DNA from 2 places in the Thiobacillus sp. SCN 63-57 genome. Region 2 is predicted to be linked to the other one. Evidence: predicted binding sites of a transcription regulator. Region 2 holds the regulator's gene; the other holds the start of a gene.

What was found. The regulator sigma-54, encoded in region 2, starts transcription at its own class of promoters, with help from an activator protein. The targets are predictions, from matches to a motif close to TGGCACNNTTCCTGCT.
Region 1: the regulator sigma-54 is predicted to act here: its motif matches at 2,828-2,843, upstream of ABT23_RS09765 (CmpA/NrtA family ABC transporter substrate-binding protein).

Annotation. Positions count from the first base shown of each region.
Region 1 covers NZ_MEGP01000021.1:40,351-45,269, reverse strand. Annotated here, with positions in the region: gene ntrB (nitrate ABC transporter permease) at 60-974, opposite strand; gene ABT23_RS09770 (globin family protein) at 992-1,405, opposite strand; gene ABT23_RS09765 (CmpA/NrtA family ABC transporter substrate-binding protein) at 1,424-2,641, opposite strand; gene ABT23_RS09760 (ANTAR domain-containing protein) at 2,971-3,537, opposite strand; gene ABT23_RS09755 (DUF4124 domain-containing protein) at 3,813-4,235, opposite strand; gene ABT23_RS09750 (dienelactone hydrolase family protein) at 4,330-4,919, opposite strand, start outside.
Region 2 covers NZ_MEGP01000022.1:18,821-23,739, forward strand. Annotated here, with positions in the region: gene rapZ (RNase adapter RapZ) at 1-108, opposite strand, end outside; gene hprK (HPr(Ser) kinase/phosphatase) at 109-1,062, opposite strand; gene ABT23_RS10080 (PTS sugar transporter subunit IIA) at 1,079-1,534, opposite strand; gene raiA (ribosome-associated translation inhibitor RaiA) at 1,627-1,962, opposite strand; gene ABT23_RS10090 (RNA polymerase factor sigma-54) at 2,120-3,553, opposite strand; gene lptB (LPS export ABC transporter ATP-binding protein) at 3,626-4,348, opposite strand; gene lptA (lipopolysaccharide transport periplasmic protein LptA) at 4,345-4,881, opposite strand; gene lptC (LPS export ABC transporter periplasmic protein LptC) at 4,886-4,919, opposite strand, start outside.

The sequences.
Region 1 (4,919 bases), on a different contig from region 2:
GCGTCAGGCGTGAAGAAGGGCGTGCGTGCGGGTTCGCCTCACGCCTCACTCCTTACGCCTTACTCGTAGGAAAACCGCTTCGCCAGCAGCATCAGTCCCTGCTCGAGCAAGAGCCCGACGATGCCGACGATGAAGATGGCGATGATGATGTGGGCGACGTTGAGGTTGTTCCATTCGTCCCACACCCAGAAGCCGATACCGACCCCGCCGGTGAGCATTTCGGCGGCGACGATCACCAGCCAGGCGACGCCGATCGACAGCCGCACGCCGGTCAGCACGTAGGGCAGCACGGCCGGGAACAGGATCCGGGTGAACACCTTGAGCTCCGACAGGTTCAGCACGCGCGCGACGTTCATGTAATCCTGCGGGATGCGCTGCACCCCGGCGGCGGTGTTTAGCACCATCGGCCAGATGCTGGAGATGAAGATCACCCAGATCGACGCCGGCTCGGCCTTCTGCAGCACCAGCAGGCCGATCGGCAGCCAGGCCAGCGGTGACACCGGGCGCAGGATGCTGATGATGGGCGACAGCATGCGGTTGAGGAAGTCGAAGCGGCCGACCATGAAGCCGAGCGGAATCCCCACCGCCGCGGCGGCGCCGAAGCCCATGCCGACGCGGTACAGCGAATTGAGGATGTTCCAGCCGATGCCCTGGTCGTTGGGACCGTTGTCGTAGAACGGATCGGAAAACAGCGCCACTGCCGAGGTCCACGTTTCGACGGGCCCCGGAATGTTCTTGATGCTATGGGAGATCAGCCCCCACACGCCGACGAACAGCAGCATGCCGAGCAGGGGCGGGATGGTGTTCCTGAACAGGGTCAGCGTGTTCTCGACGAGGTGTTTGCCCGATTCGGTTTCGAAATAGGGGACGCGGCGGGCGGGGAGGGTCGCCGTCGGCATCGGGGGCGGTGGGGCGATGTCCTCGCCCGAGAGGATGCCGTTCAGATTTTCGGGGGTGGCATTGACTGCGCTCATATCGCACTCCTGTGTGTTTACGCGGCGGCGGTGGCCGCCTGCTTCATGGCGGAGGCCAGGGTAGTGTAGGCCTCTGCCCACGCCGCCTGGACGGCCGAGGTGAACTGCTCGCCCAGGCCTTTGCCCAGGGTCCAGATCAGCGCGCTGCCCACGGTGTCGTAGTGCGCTTCGGTCACGCCGTAGGCGACGTGCCGGCGCCCCAGGTCCTCGATCGCGCCCAGCATGGGGCCGAGCCGGTCGAGGCTCATGACGACCGTGTTGATCATGGTCATCAGCTTGCGGCCCTGCTCGGCCATGTCGCCCCTGAACAGCGGACGCAACGACGGATCCAGCTCGAACAGGCGGCCATAGAAGAGTTCGGCAGCAGCCTTCTGGATGGGCAGCACCTGCTGCCAGCTGGTTTTCACCAGGGCGATGTTTTCGGGGGTCATGATGGCTCCCTGTCCCCGTCAAGCCTTGATCTTGAAGCTGTCGGCGTACTTGGCAGGATTCCTGCCATCCCACACCGTGCCGTCGATCAACTTGGAGGTGCGCATCTCTGACTTCGGTAGCGGGACTTTCACCTGGGTCGCGGCTTCCTTGTACAAGGCAATCTTGTTGACCTTTTTCGCGACCCCCAGATAGTCCGGGTGCTCTTTCAACAGCCCCCAGCGCTTATGCTGGGTGAGGAACCACATGCCGTCCGACAGATAGGGGAAGTTGACTGCGCCGCCGTTGTAGAACTTCATGTAGTTGGGGTCCTGCCATTTTTTGCCGAGGCCGTTTTCGTACTGCCCGAGCATGCGATCCTCGATCACATCGAATGGCGCATTGACATAGGATTTTTCCGAAATGATCTTCGCTACTTCGGAGCGGTTGCTCATGGTGTCGATGTATTTGGAGGCTTCCAGGATTGCCATCGTCATCGCACGCGCCGTGTTCGGGTATTTCTGCACGAATTCGTCGGTGGTGCCGACCACCTTTTCCGGATGGTTGACCCATACATCCTGGCTGGTGGCGGCGGAGAAGCCGATCTTGTCGAAGATGGCGCGCTGGTTCCACGGCTCGCCCACGCAGAAGCCGTCCATGTTGCCGACGCGCATGTTGGCGACCATCTGCGGCGGCGGCACCACGATGTTCTTCACGTCCTTGAACGGGTTGATGCCGTAGGTTGCCAGCCAGTAGTACAGCCACATCGCGTGGGTACCGGTGGGGAAGGTCTGGGCGAAGGTGTATTCGCGCGGCTCGGCCTTCACCAGCCTGGCCAGTCCTGCGCCGTCGGTCACGCCCTTGTCCTTGAGCTGATTCGACAGCGTGATGCCCTGGCCGTTGTTGTTGATCGCCATGAGCACCGCCATGTCCTTCTTCGGCCCGCCGATGCCGAGCTGCACGCCGTAGATCAGGCCATACAGCACGTGTGCCGCGTCGAGTTCGCCGTTCACCAGCTTGTCCCTCACCGCCGCCCACGAGGCTTCTTTCGAGGGCGTGATGGTGATGCCGTACTTCTTGTCGAAGCCTTTCACCGAGGCCATCACGACCGACGCACAGTCGGTGAGCGGAATAAAGCCGATTTTCAGGTTGGGTTTCTCGGGTGCGTCGGAACCGGCGGCCCAGGCACCCTGGCGCACGCCGGGCGGCACCATGGCCATGAGGGCGGCAGCGACGGAAAGTCCGGTGGTCTTTTTCATGAAGTCACGCTTGCTCTGGTCTTGCACAAGGGGTTTGTTCTGGGTGTCGCTCACGGTGTGTTCTCCAAATGCCCGGAGGGCAAAATAAAAAAGGCGTCGCCTTCAGGGCGGACGCCTTTGTCCAGTGATGAATGATTTGACGGTCACGCTGAAAGCCACAACGTTGCGACTGTTCAGTCCAGGTTTAGCAACCGCTGTGCCAGCTTCCCCAGTGCCTTGTATTGCCTGGTTTTTCAGGAAACCCGGCGGATCATGAGCCCTTGCAGGCCGTCCATTCGCGCACCCGTGCGGTGCATGTTTTCAGTGCCGTGCACCAATCGGGGTGCGCCTCACGCCAGGGGTTTCTGCAGGATTTGCCGCGCGATGTCCGCCAGCTTCAGGCCGCGATCCATCGCTGCGCGCCGCATCTCGCGATAGACCTCGGGCTCCGACGCGCCGGTCTGCTTGATCAGCAATGCCTTGGCCTGGTCGATCAGCTTGCGCTCCGACAGTTCGAGGCGCGTCTGTTCGAGCTGGTCGTGCAGCGCCTGGAACGCTTCGAAGCGCGACACCGCGACGTCGAGGATGGGGCGGATGCGCGCCGGGTCGAGGCCGTCGACCACATACGAGGTCACCCCCGCCTGCGTCGCCGCGCGGATCGAATCCGGACTGCCGTCGCCGGTGAACATCACAATCGGGCGCGGGCAGTCCTGGTTCACCACGCAGATGTGTTCCAGCGTATCGCGGTCGGGCGAGTCCTGCGCGATGATCACCACGTCCGGCCGCAACGCCTGGATCTGAACATCCAGGCTGCGCGCCGAATTCAGCGTGGCCGTCACCACGCAGCCTGCCGCCTCCAGTGCGGGCACCAGCATCGCCAGCCGTTCCGGCTGGTTCTCAACAATCAGGACGCGCATGCTTGTTTCATGTTCTGGGTTGCCTCCAAAAAAACGCGGCCTCCTGAGAGGCCGCTAAGTCGGAGGAGACTGCCTGAGCAACCTGGCCTTGCGGTTTGGATACTCAATCAGGATTTAGCAGGGGGCGTGCCAGCTCGCGGTTTGGTTAATAATCAAATACTTATTGATAATCGAGGGGCTGGGCAAGCTGGCCGGGATGTACGCTTGTGGTGCATGAAGCGGGCTAACGGAATCAAAACGGGGCGCATGCGAGGCGGCCGGTCATCGCAACCGTGTCAGCGTGAACGGTCGTGGGGTGACCTGTCGCGGGGCCGGTCGGGCGGGTGCCGTCGCGGCGGATGCCGGACAGGCGGGTAATAGATCGGCTGGGGTACGTAAACCGGCTTCTCGATCACAATGGGGGCCGGAGGCTGCAGGGCCCGGCGCCGGGCATCTTCGGCCTCCTGCGCGCGACGGGCGGCTTCCATTTCGCGGGCCAGTTCCTGGGCTTTTTTCGCCCGCACCTCGGCCTGGCGGATGGCTTCCGCGTCGGGTTGCGACGCGTCCTTCAATTGTTCCGCCTTGAAACCGGGCGGTGGCGGCAGAGAGGAATAGGTGATACGCCCCGCGCTGTCCCGCCATTTATACAGGGGTGCGGCCTGCGCCGCCTGCCAGGCAAACCCGACAAGCAGCAAACAAAGAAACTTGAGTGGAATCATCGTGGCTCCAGTCGGGATTCCCGGCACGCGGGAATCGCCATCTCGTTTCCCTTCTGGAAAGCAGGGCCGGATATTTCGCCCCGCCGGTTCCGGCTTATGCGCAGCGCATCGCCGGCGTCAGCTTCATCCATTTCATCAGCCAGGCTTGTGCCCGCGCCCGGGCATGGCGCGTGGCGATTTTCTCCTCGGGTGTCTGGTCGAGGCGGAAGTCGAACGCGCGCCGCGCCATCGGATATTCCTGCCATTCCACCGGTACGCCGCGCTCCCACAACGCATAGAATGCCCGCCCGCCGTTCATGCGGCGCAGTTCATAGTCGGCGTCGCCAATGAGATACAGGACCGGCGTCGTGATCTGCATGATCTCGGGCGCGACGCGGAACAGCTGGTCGGGCTCGGGCGCGTTGGGATTCTGCATGTGGCCGTAGTAGCTGACGATGGCGGCGATATCGGGGCCGCGCCTGGCGGCCAGGCGGATCGCGAAATAGGGGCCGCGCGACAGGCCGACGATGCCGACCGGCTGCTTGCAGGCATTGGGCAACGATTTCAGATAGTCGAGCCCGGCTTCCACGTCCATTTCGGTGTCGGGATTGTGCGCCGAGGGCCAGCGTTCGATGAAGCGGCCGCTCTGCCAGTCGGGGGCGACGACGAGAAAGCCTTGTTCGGCAAGTTCGCGCACGTGGGCGC
Region 2 (4,919 bases):
CATGGCCAGGGGAAGATTGTCGACGCAGTAATAGCCGACGTCCTCCAGTACCGCGATCGCGATGCTTTTTCCCGAGCCCGATAATCCCGATACCAGTACGACTTGCATTCAATCGTCTCCGTCGATGGCGGCCTGCTGGCGCTTGATGAACTGTTCGACCGGATTGATTCCACGGCTCTTGAGGATGTGGTTGCGCACGGCCACCTCGACCAGTACCGCAAGGTTGCGGCCGGCTGCGACCGGAATGCGCACCTTGGGAATGGCGACGCCGAGGATGTTTTCAGTCGAGGCGACCATGTCGAGCCGGTTGAGCCCGACTTCGCCGATTTCCTGAGGATGGACCAGTTCGACGATCAGTCTGAGGTTCTTTTGCAACTTGACCGCCGTCTCGCCGAACAGGAAACGGATGTTGAGAATGCCGAGGCCGCGTACTTCGAGGAAATCACGAATCAACGCGGGGCAGTTGCCTTCGAGGGTTTCCGGTGCGACATGCTTGAGTTCGACGACGTCGTCGGCCACCAGCCGGTGGCCGCGTGTGACCAGCTCCAGCGCCAGCTCGCTTTTGCCGACGCCGGCATCGCCCTTGATGAGGACGCCCATGCCCAGCACTTCGAGAAACACACCGTGCTGCGAGGTCGTTTCGGCCAGGCTTTGCGTCAGGTAATGGCCCAGATAGGACATCAGGATCGGGCTGGCCAGCGTCGATGAGAACAAGGGCGTGCCGGTGCGTTCGGCGGTCTCGCGCAGGACCGGCGGGACGGCCTCGCCATTGGAGATGACGATGGCTGCGAGTTCGTTCGAAAACAGGTGGTCGATCGCTTCCTGCAGACTGGGTTCGGACAAACCGCGCAGATAGTCCATTTCGGCGCAGCCCAGGACTTGTACCCGGTTGGGGTGGACGAAATTCAGATGGCCGATGAGCGCCAGGGTTGGTTTCTGAATGGTCTCGGAGGATAGGGTGCGATCGCCGCCGGTGCGTCCGGCTACCCATTGCAGGCCGAGCTGTTCCGCCAGATCGCGGAACAGGGTTTCAACCGAAACGTGGCTTAGTTCGCCATCCATGCGCCGGCCTGCGCACTCAGCTTGACCATGACTCGAGCCGTCCCATCAAATCGGACGGGGTGGCGGCATCCAGCATCTGTGCGCGCATGGTTTCGTCGCCGAACAGTTGCGCAAGCTCGCCCAGAATCTGCAGATGCCGTTCGTTGGCGTCCTTGGGAACCAGCAAGATGAAGCACAGCGTCACCGGCTGGTTGTCCGGCGCATCGAATTCGAGCGGGCTCTTCAGGCGATAGAATGCGCCGCACGCTTCCTTCAGTCCCTTGATGCGCCCGTGCGGGATGGCGATCCCATGACCGAGCGCGGTCGAGCCCAGGCGTTCGCGTTCGAACAGGCTGGTGAAGATGTCGGAGGCTTTGAGACCGCGGGTCTGAGCGAACAGGTCGGCTGCATGTTCGAACAGTTTTTTCTTGCTGGTGAAGCTGATATCCAGCAAGGTGGTGTCGGGGGTGATAAGGGGGGCGATTAGGTTCATGCCTTTGCACAGCCGGGGAAAGAGGTTGTCCGGCATCTGCAGATTATACGCCCGAAGGCTGTTTGAGGCCTCCGGGCAGGGGGATTACGACGTCAGGCCGGGCTTTCGGTCGGTTGATGCTTCAGTCCGCCACCGCCTTGATGGACGTCCGAGGTTTTTTCCTTGTGCTTCACGATCTGGCGATCCAGTTTGTCCGCCAGAAGGTCGATTGCGGCGTACATGTTGCCGTCCTCGCTGTGGGCATGGAAATCATGGCCTTTCACATGCAGCGTGGCTTCCACCTTGTGCACCAGTTTTTCCACCTGCACGATGACCGTCACGTTGATAACGTGGTCGAAATGGCGTTTGACGCGGTCGAGTTTCTCGGAAACGTAGTCGCGGATGGCTGGGGTCACTTCCAGATGATGACCGGAAATCGTCAAATTCATAGAGCCTCCTAAGTCTGCTGAACATAACTGGAAGCCGGCATGCTACCGACCTTCCAGGAGCGATCTGTTGTGCTCGATTTCATTGTGGGACGAAAGCCCGGCACATTCAAGCATGGCACGGATTGTTAGGCGGACTGTGCAGGAAAAGCCTTTGCGATCAAAGTGCGCGGCGCATGTTGGCGGGTGGGATTTGCAGCGATTCGCGATACTTGGCGACCGTGCGGCGGGCTACCACGATACCCTGCTGGCCCAGAACTTCCGCCAATTGGCCATCCGACAGCGGTTTCTTGGCGCTTTCGGCAGCAACCAGCTGCTTGATAAGGGCACGAATGGCGGTCGAGGAACAGGCGCCGCCGCTGTCGGTCGAGACGTGGCTGCCGAAGAAATACTTCAGCTCGTACAAGCCGCGCGGCGTCATCATGTATTTTTGCGTAGTCACGCGCGAAATGGTCGATTCGTGCAGCTCCACTGCATCGGCGATTTCGCGCAGTACCAACGGGCGCATCGCCACCTCGCCATGTTCGAAGAATTGCTTCTGGCGGTCGACGATGGCCTGCGAGACGCGCAGGATGGTGTCGAAACGTTGCTGCACGTTCTTGATCAGCCAGCGTGCTTCCTGCAGCTGGCTGGCGAGCTGGCTGCCGCCGCTTTCGCGGTGGCGTGCCAGGATGTCGGCATAGACGCGGTTGACGCGCAGCTTGGGCATGGCGTCGGCGTTGAGGCTGGCGATCCACATGCCCTTGACCTTGCGCACGTAGACGTCGGGAATCACGTAGTGCGTGTCGTCGGCGCCGAAAGCGGCGCCCGGGCGCGGGTTCAGGGACAGGATCAGGGCACGTGCGGCGCGCAGCGTGGCGTCGTCGATGCCGAGCATTTTCTTCAGCTTGCCGACATCGCGTGCGGCGAGCAGGTCCAGATAATGCGCGGTGAGCCGCATGGCGGCGTCGCGCGCGGGCGTGTCCGGCGGCAGGGCGCGCAGTTGCAGGGTCAGGCATTCGGCCAGGTTGCGTGCGCCGACGCCGGTTGGGTCCATGTTCTGCAGGTGCTTGAGCGCGGTTTCGAGTTCCTCGGGTTCGAGCTCCTCGAGTTCGGCCTGGAGGCTCGCGGTGATGTCTTCCAGCGGCTGGGTCAGGAAACCCGAATCGTCCAGGTCGTCGATCAGCGCGGCGACCAGGGTGCGGTCGCGCAGGGTGAGCGGACTGACGATCAACTGGTTCAGCAGATGCTCGCGCAAGGTCGCGCCCGATATCGAACCCTGGGTGTAATCGTTGTCCTCGTCGTCGCCGCTGGCCACGCTGTAGTCGTTCCAGTCGGAGTCATCCAGTGCGGTGACAGGTTCCGAGTCGGTATGGTCGGGCAATGCCGTTTCTGTGCTTTGCGCCTCGGCCTCGGCTGTATGTGCGGGCGCCTCCGCTGTCGCATAGCTGGCTTCGTCTTCCTCCTCGCGTTCCAGCAGGGGATTGTCCTGCAGCATCTGCTCCAGTTCCTGATTCAGTTCCAGCGTCGACAGCTGCAGCAGTCGAATCGACTGTTGCAGTTGGGGCGTCAGCGTGAGGTGTTGACCGAGCTTGAGTTGAAGGCTGTGTTTCATGAATCTTGACTACGGCAAAAAGCGTGCCGGCTTGAGACCAGTTTAACGCGATTCGCCTGGGGATGGCGGTTGTTACAGACGGAAATTTTCGCCGAGATAGACTTTGCGGGCGTTGTCGTCCTGAATGATGAGGTCGGGCGTACCGGCAATCAGCACGCGCCCTTCGTTGATGATGTAGGCGCGATCGCAGATACCTAGGGTTTCGCGCACATTGTGGTCGGTGATCAAGACGCCGATGTCGCGCTCGATGAGGAAATGCACCAGTTTCTGGATGTCGATCACCGCAATGGGATCAACCCCCGCAAAAGGTTCGTCGAGCAGGATGAAGCGCGGGTTGATCGCCAGTGCGCGGGCGATTTCCACACGGCGGCGCTCGCCGCCGGAGAGGCTGACGGCGGACGCTTCGCGCAGGTGGGCGATGTGCAGGTCTTCCAGCAGATTGTCGAGGTGTTCCTCGCGCTCGGCCTTGTCGTAGGACTTGAGCTCGAGAATGGCGCGGATATTGTCTTCCACGGTCATCTTGCGGAAGATCGAAGGTTCCTGCGGCAGGTAGGACAGCCCCAGCCGGGCGCGCTGGTGGATTGCCATGTGGGTGAGATCGTGCGTATCCATCTGCACGCTGCCGCCGTCGGCCGCGACCAGGCCCACCACCATGTAAAAGCAGGTGGTCTTGCCGGCGCCATTGGGACCGAGCAGGCCGACGACTTCGCCGCTTTCGACCTCGAAGGAGACGTCGTGCACCACGGTGCGTTTGCCATACGTCTTGCGCAGGCCCTGGGCGGTAATCTGGCTCATGGTTTGGCTGCAGGCTGTGCGGGCGTGTGCGGTTTCGGGCGGATGACGGCGCGTACGCGCCCGCTCGGGGTCTGGGCGTTGGGCTGGCCGACGACCTTATAGAACCCGGTGTTGGCGTTGTAGGAAATCTGCGCGCCGTGCAGTTCGTCGCTGCCGCGCCGCAGTCGGGCCTGGCCGATCAGTTCGAGCTGGCTGGTGACGCCGTCATATTCGATGCGATCGGCAAAGCCCTCGATGAATTCATCGCCGCTGTCGGTTTTCTGGCGGAACGCCACGGGGCGGCCGATCGCACTGACCTTGTCGAGTCCGTCCGCATTCTGGGTCACCTGCACGCGATCGGCGCGCAGCATCAGTGTGCCCTGGCTCAATACGACATTGCCCTGGTAGACGCTGATTTTCTTGATGTCGTCGAGGGTGACGGTGTCCGCCTCGAGGTTGACCGGTTTGTCGCGGTCGGCCTTTTCCGCGTGGGCGGAGGTGGCCAGCAAGGCGGCGCACAGCACCGCGTAAAGCCGGGTATTCGATTTAGTCATGGCGCTAGCCTTTTCCGGAAATATAACGGGCATGCACC